DNA from 2 places in the Lysinibacillus sp. NPDC093190 genome. Region 2 is predicted to be linked to the other one. Evidence: riboswitches for the same ligand, from Rfam matches in the RefSeq annotation. Region 2 holds a riboswitch; the other holds the start of a gene.
The links. Region 2 has a riboswitch for glycine ahead of gcvT (glycine cleavage system aminomethyltransferase GcvT). Riboswitches for the same ligand answer to the same signal wherever they lie in the genome.
Positions count from the first base shown of each region.

Region 1: linked by a shared signal. The riboswitch ahead of ACQKOF_RS11900 (amino acid permease) and the one ahead of gcvT (glycine cleavage system aminomethyltransferase GcvT) in region 2 are both predicted to bind glycine.

Region 1 covers NZ_JBNNVG010000013.1:24,288-27,749, forward strand. The annotation lists gene ACQKOF_RS11900 (amino acid permease) at 1-1,187, opposite strand, end outside; glycine riboswitch at 1,349-1,425, opposite strand; gene ACQKOF_RS11905 (rhodanese-like domain-containing protein) at 2,345-2,734, opposite strand; gene ACQKOF_RS11910 (lipoate--protein ligase family protein) at 3,221-3,462, shown strand, end outside.
Region 2 covers NZ_JBNNVG010000025.1:47,725-51,186, forward strand. The annotation lists gene gcvPA (aminomethyl-transferring glycine dehydrogenase subunit GcvPA) at 1-659, opposite strand, end outside; gene gcvT (glycine cleavage system aminomethyltransferase GcvT) at 685-1,788, opposite strand; glycine riboswitch at 2,058-2,150, opposite strand; gene ACQKOF_RS18255 (shikimate kinase) at 2,292-2,810, opposite strand; gene ACQKOF_RS18260 (hypothetical protein) at 2,830-3,030, opposite strand; gene comGF (competence type IV pilus minor pilin ComGF) at 3,008-3,433, opposite strand; gene ACQKOF_RS18270 (hypothetical protein) at 3,426-3,462, opposite strand, start outside.

The DNA of each region.
Region 1 (3,462 bases), on a different contig from region 2:
GGTGCCTTGAAAATCGATGCTTCATGAAGTGCACGATTTTTACGTTTATAGATGATATGAGAGATTAATATAATACTCCACACCCAAATAAAGCAAATAGCACTAATCGTTGTAACAACACTAAAGGCGTTTTCAGGCATTAATTTACTTAGTAATGCGCCGGCGGATACAACAACTGCAGAAACAATGAGTGCGTTGCTTGGCACACTGTTTTTATTGAGCTTTGCAAACGTTGGCGAAGCTTGCTTGTTGTTTCCAAGATTAAAAAGCATGCGGCTTGTAGAAAATAAACCACTATTCCCGGCCGAAGCAGCAGATGTTAGAACGACAAAATTAATAATGCCTGCAGCAATTGGAATTCCAGCTAGTGTAAATACTTGTACAAATGGACTACTTGAGGCAGACATTTCAGACCAAGGATTAATACATAAAATAACAAATAATGCTCCTACGTAGAATAATAAAATACGTAATGGAATTTTGTTAATGGCAGAAGGAATATTTTTCCTAGGATTGGCCGTTTCTGCAGCAGAAACTCCTACTAATTCGACACCAACAAAGGCGAAAACAACCATTTGGAATGCCATTAGGAAACCGTTTAGGCCGTTCGGGAATAACCCACCATGTGCCCAAAGATTTTCAACAGAAACTGTGCCAGAGCTTGTTTGAAAGCCTGTAAATAACATGATTAGTCCAATGATAATCAGCGCAACAATGGTGATGACTTTTATAAGGGCAAACCAAAATTCTAGTTCGCCAAATAGTTTTACAGTCAATAAATTCAAAATTAATAACAGTACTAAACAGCCAATTGCAGGCACCCATTGAGGTAAATCAAACCAATAATGTGTATAAACGCCGACAGCAATAATATCTGCCATAGCGGTCATAATCCAGCAGAACCAGTATGTCCAGCCGGTAATGTAACCTGCCCAAGGGCCTATGTATTCGGACGCAAAATCAGTAAATGATGTATAGCCAGCATTTGATAATAATAGTTCGCCTAATGCCCGCATAACAAAAAATAAGGCGGTTCCGACAATTAGATAGGCAAAGATGATGGAAGGTCCCGCTAAAGCAATGGCTTTACCTGAGCCTAAAAATAAACCAGTACCTATTGTTCCGCCAATCGCTATGAGCTGTACATGGCGATTTTTTAAATCACGTTTTAATTGTTGTTGTTCCACGTTGATCCCCCTCAAAGATACGTAAAAACTATGACTGGAAAATAAAAAAGAGACTAGTAGTGACACTAGTCTCGTAAACGACAGAATAACAAATACCGATTGCGGATGTTGTAGGTAAAAAGAAAACATTCGTGTGGTATAGCTTTCATGATGAAAGTTGATATTACTCTTCTGTCCTTTTGCCTGAGATAGTGAACCCTTCGGCGACGCAAAATGCGCTCTCTCCAGAACTGCTCCTGCTATAGTGTTATCCATAGCATTCATAGCTTGTATTGTATGTCTGTATGACATTGTTTTAAGATATTATACATCCTATCAGTGCCTACTTAATTATTCAAGGATAAATTTCAGTCATTTTCAGAAAAAAAGAAGATTGGAGCGCGTCTAGGTAAATACTTTACGAAAAATAGTATTTTTAGACATATGTTAATTTAAGGATAATATTTAATTTATAGTATACGGTGTTAAAAGAGGTGAACTATTGGAACTAGCGTGGGAAGCGGCTAGCATTTTGGCAAAGAAATGTGAATATGAGGACATATTACCTCTCGTTGCTTTATCTTACTCCAACTAACTTGTCAGACGTTAAACAATATATAATATAGTAGAAACTCAGAATTTTTTGCAAAAAAGAAACCATCTCATAGTGAGATGGTTCTTTTTGTATCAATTATGCCTCGGCATAATTGCGTCCGGAATCGGCTTTGTGCTTAGGCCTGCATGATGCAGGTCAGTTAGCCGTTATCGCATGGATGCGATGATTCTAGGCTAACATCCTTTATTAACTCCTTTCCGATTTCGGTGACATCCGCCGGAGGCTTTGGGCCAACAGATGTTTTTTGCGCGAAAGCGTAGTGCTAACGTAGCGACAGCTGCATGATGTTGGTCACTCAGTCGTTGCCACAGGACGTGGCGTTCTTAGACGGAGTTCCTCTATTTCAGCGGATGTTTGGACACCCGCTGAAAAGTAACTTATACCTGCATTCATCTCACCATCTATAGAGGTGGGAGACATCTGGACCTGTCGCTTCGCTTTCGCTACAAAAGACATTTGCTGAAAGAAGTTAAAACAAAACGATATAGGTAAATATAAATAAATTTACTTTGTTTCCATGAGTAGATTTATTTATATTAGTCACTAATGTCTTATCGATTTTTTAATTTTGTTTTTTTGACTTTATTTTACCTGTCCAAGTACGGAAGCCGCCTTGAAGTTGGTAAATTTGGTTGTAGCCACGTTTTTTAAGAAATAGAGCAGCACGCGAGCTACGGCCTGTATTTTGACAGTATAAATATACTGGTAAATCTGGGCGAATTTCTTTGTGACGTTGACGTAGAGTAGTTGAAGGAACATTGCGTGCACCAAGGATATGACCAGCATCAAATTCTTTCTGTTCACGTACGTCGATAAGCTGTGCTTTACGATAGCCTTCAATAAATTGTTCTTGTGTTAGGTTTGTTACGGCTTTTTTTAGTCGTAGGGCATTGATGCCGATATATGCAATTACAACTACTAAAATAACACCGATTGTGATAAGTATGTTCAACAAAATTTCTTACCCCTTTCTATCTTCTTTATTATTATAAAAGATGCGCTAGCGATAGTCCAATGAGTTTGATAAAATAAATTAGATTGTGGCTAGAATTAATCTATCTATATTTATGGATGTTATTGGTGAAAGGTCACAGAATCATTCCACTACATTCATAGACTTGGGTGGATGATTACTTCAATAAAGAATAGAACTAAACGCAGAGTGTCAAAATTTTGAGAAGTATTGTTTTTTGCTCATCACCTAGAGTAGGATGACATTTTAAAACGTATGCCATATATAGGTTGATTGGAGTGAAGGCAGGGCGACTCCTTGGGGATCAGCGTCACAAATGAGACCCTGAAGCGAAGCTAAGCGGCTCATCGGACGCCCCCAGGAAAGCGCCCAGCCGGAACGGAATCAACCCCACGTTATGGTGATGAGACTTATTTTTGTACACATTAGCTAATGTTCAATTAAATATTTGTAGGAGATGAAAATATGACAACTTGGTATTTTCTAAATTCAGGGAAATGTAGCCCTTCTTTTAATATGGCTTTAGATGAGGCATTACTTGATTGGCATAGTGAAGGTTTAATTCCACCAGTCATTCGTTTTTATGAGTGGGAGCCAGCAACTCTTTCGATTGGCTATTTTCAACAAGCGAAAAGAGATATCAATCTAGAAGCGGTACGAGAACAAGGACTAGGCTTTGTTCGTCGTCCAACAGGTGGTAGAGCTGT
Region 2 (3,462 bases):
ATTTGACCAAAGAAGTTTGGATACTGTGTAATAACAGCTGCCGTATTGTCATCCATTAGTTCTTTTAAAGCTTCTACATCTGTCACACCATCTTTATGTGGAACAGTAACAATTTCAATGGATTGACCGTATGCATATGTAGCAACGACATCGCGATACTCAGGATGAACCGTTTCTGATACTAAAATTTTCTTACGGCGTGTATGTCCAGCTGCAAGCATACCTGCTTCCGCTAATGCTGTTCCTCCATCATACATAGAAGAGTTTGCAAGATCCATACCTGTAAGCTCTGCAATCATCGTTTGGAATTCAAAAATTGCTTGTAATTCCCCTTGTGAAATTTCTGGTTGATATGGAGTATACGCTGTGTAAAACTCTGAACGAGAAATAACATGGTCCACGATAATTGGTTTATAGTGGTTGTATACGCCTGCACCTAAAAACGATACGTTAGCATTTGTATCTTTGTTTTTCCCAGCAAGTGCCGTTAATTCTTTTAATAAAGCTGATTCAGATTTTGCTTCTTTAATATCATACAGGCCTTTAAAACGTACTTTTTCTGGAATATCTTCAAATAACTCATCAACTGAGGATACGCCAATTACGTCTAACATTTCTTGTTTATCTTGCTCCGTCATTGGTAAATAACGATGTTTCATAAATGTAGGTCCCTCTTTTCAACTTTTATTTTGAACGCTTGTAAAACGGTGTTTCAACTGTTACTACCTTTAAGTGCTTACCACGAATTTCGATTTCTAATTCAGTTCCGATAGTTGCGAATTGGCTGTCAATTAATGCGTGACCAACATTACGTTTAGAGGAAGGAAGCTGAGTACCTGTTGTCACTTCACCGATTTCCTTACCATCCTTAAACACTTTGTAGCCATGACGAGGAATTCCTTTATCGATCATCTCAATGCCTACAATTTTACGTGACAGTCCATTTTCTTTTTGTGCCACTAATGCATCATGACCATTAAAATCCTCTTTATTTAATTTCACAGCAAAACCAATACCAGCCTCAAGAGGTGAAATTGTCGCTGATAGCTCTTGCCCGTATAATGGAAGACCTGCTTCAAAGCGAAGTGTATCACGACAACCTAAACCTGCTGGAACAATACCTTTGTCTTTTCCAGTCTCTAAAATTTCATTCCATAAAGCTTTAATACCTTCTAGAGAGCCGTATAATTCAAAACCATCTTCTCCTGTGTAACCGCTACGAGATACTAATGCTTTATGACCAGCAACTTCAACGTCTGCTTGGAAACGGAAATATTTAATCGTTTTTAAATCAGTGTCTGTTAATGTTTGAAGAACCTCTTCTGCTAATGGGCCTTGAAGGGCAATTTGTGCATAAGCATCTGATTGATTGTCGATCGTCACATCATATTGATGTTGATTTTCCATCATCCAATCATAATCTTTTTCAATATTTGCCGCATTTACGCACAATAAATAATGATTGTCAGCTAATTTATACGTTAATAAATCATCGACAACGCCACCATCTTCATAGCACATTGCATTATATTGCGCTTGACCTACTGCAATTTTCGAAATATCATTTGTCAAAAGATTTTGTAAAAAATCTAGTGAATCAGGTCCAGTTACTAAAATTTCACCCATATGTGATACATCAAATAAGCCAGCACGATTACGTACTGCATCATGCTCTTCTTTAATAGAAGAGAATTGCACTGGTAATTCCCATCCACCGAAGTCGATTGTTTTACCACCATACTTTGCATATTCTTCAAATAGAGGTGTACGCTTTAATTCATTCGTCATTATTTTTGCCCCCTTATTGTTAGTTACATTTTTTACTAGTAGTAGTTCGTCTGCTTTTTATTAGTACAATCATGCTTCCCCTGTTTGTTCATTCAAATAAGGAACTAACAAGCAAAACATTTAGACATAAAAAAAGACAGACGAACCCCTTTTCGGGATTCTCTGTCCTTAAACCTGAAAGTTACACCAGACTGGCTCGCATTACTACAATGCCAATCAGTCGGCTTTCCCCTTTGGTGGCTGTTGTACTACAGCTCTCTCCAGAGTTGCGTCTTGTACGAGTCCTTTTACCTGAGAGATTCATAACATTTTGTTATTTGCTCCTTCGGTGACGTCTATACGTGCTCTCCCCGTACAATCATCCGCCCAAGATTCATCTTGGTACTATTTAGTATTCAATGAACATTAAGTTACTTATTTGTCTATATCCTAACATTAATTGCATTGAAAAGGCAAACATTTTTTAATTTATATTAAAACACGAACATTACATTGGTTTTAATTCACGATAGTTCGCCTTTTAGTCTTTTAACTTGGAATACTAAATACTCAAGAATTTGGCGGATCGTCCGCCCCTCTGTTAACACTTGTATATGTCCTGCCTCACGATAGAACTTTCTTCTGTAATGATACAGCTTCTCTAGTTCCTCTTTTGTTGAACTCTGTACAATCGGTCTGTTCGGATCATGCTGTATTCGTTTATATATATCTTCGAATGTCGCATCTAAAAAAAACACGAGTCCACTGCGTCTCATTATTTTTCGATTTTCAGCATTAACTGCAACTCCACCACCAGTTGAAATAATACAAGCTTCGTCTCGGAATTTTTTCAAAAATTCTGTTTCTATTTCTCGAAAACGTGCTTCTCCGTATTTTTCAAATATCTGTGGAATTGTCATACCCTGCTGCCTAACAATCTCATGATCCATATCATAATATGGCATCTTTAACAAATAACTTAAACGCCTTCCTAACGCACTTTTCCCGCAGCCCATAAAGCCCACTAAATATATTTTTCGCATTCGAATCACCTTCTTATAACTACGATTTTACACTGTCTGACAAAATTTGTCCTAATAAATTTACCGTAGCTCGAACATTCAGCTTTTCTAGGTCATCATATGTTCGAAACTGAATCTCATAAGACGTACAATACGTAAGAACAAAAGTAGTTACAAAAAATAATAATGCAATTGCGATTAAAAAAATAGCCCCTCTGTCATTTTTCAATAACTGGAACATAGAAAGTTCGCTCCTTTTTGATACCACTTGGAAGTTCAACAGCTACTGTTAACATATCTTTTTCATATTGGAACTGGCATTTATTAATACCAATTAGCATTGGTACATGACCACCATTTACTTGATCACGAATAATATTGCTATAACAATCAATATGATGAATGGTATCTGCTGCTTGGAAGGTAATTCTCTTCTGATCTTGTCGAATCGTAAATGATGAAATATCATGTAAATACATATTCAAATCATAAACAAAAAGCTCCCACTTTGATTGTTCATTAGATAGTACCGTTGTTTTCATTTCTGCAAACCAAAGCATAATGAACACAACAAGATGCGCAATAAGCACAAAAACAACTAATTGAAACAACGCTTCTAATAATGTATAGCCTCGTTCATTCATCGACTTCACCTGTCAGTTGTATACATTTT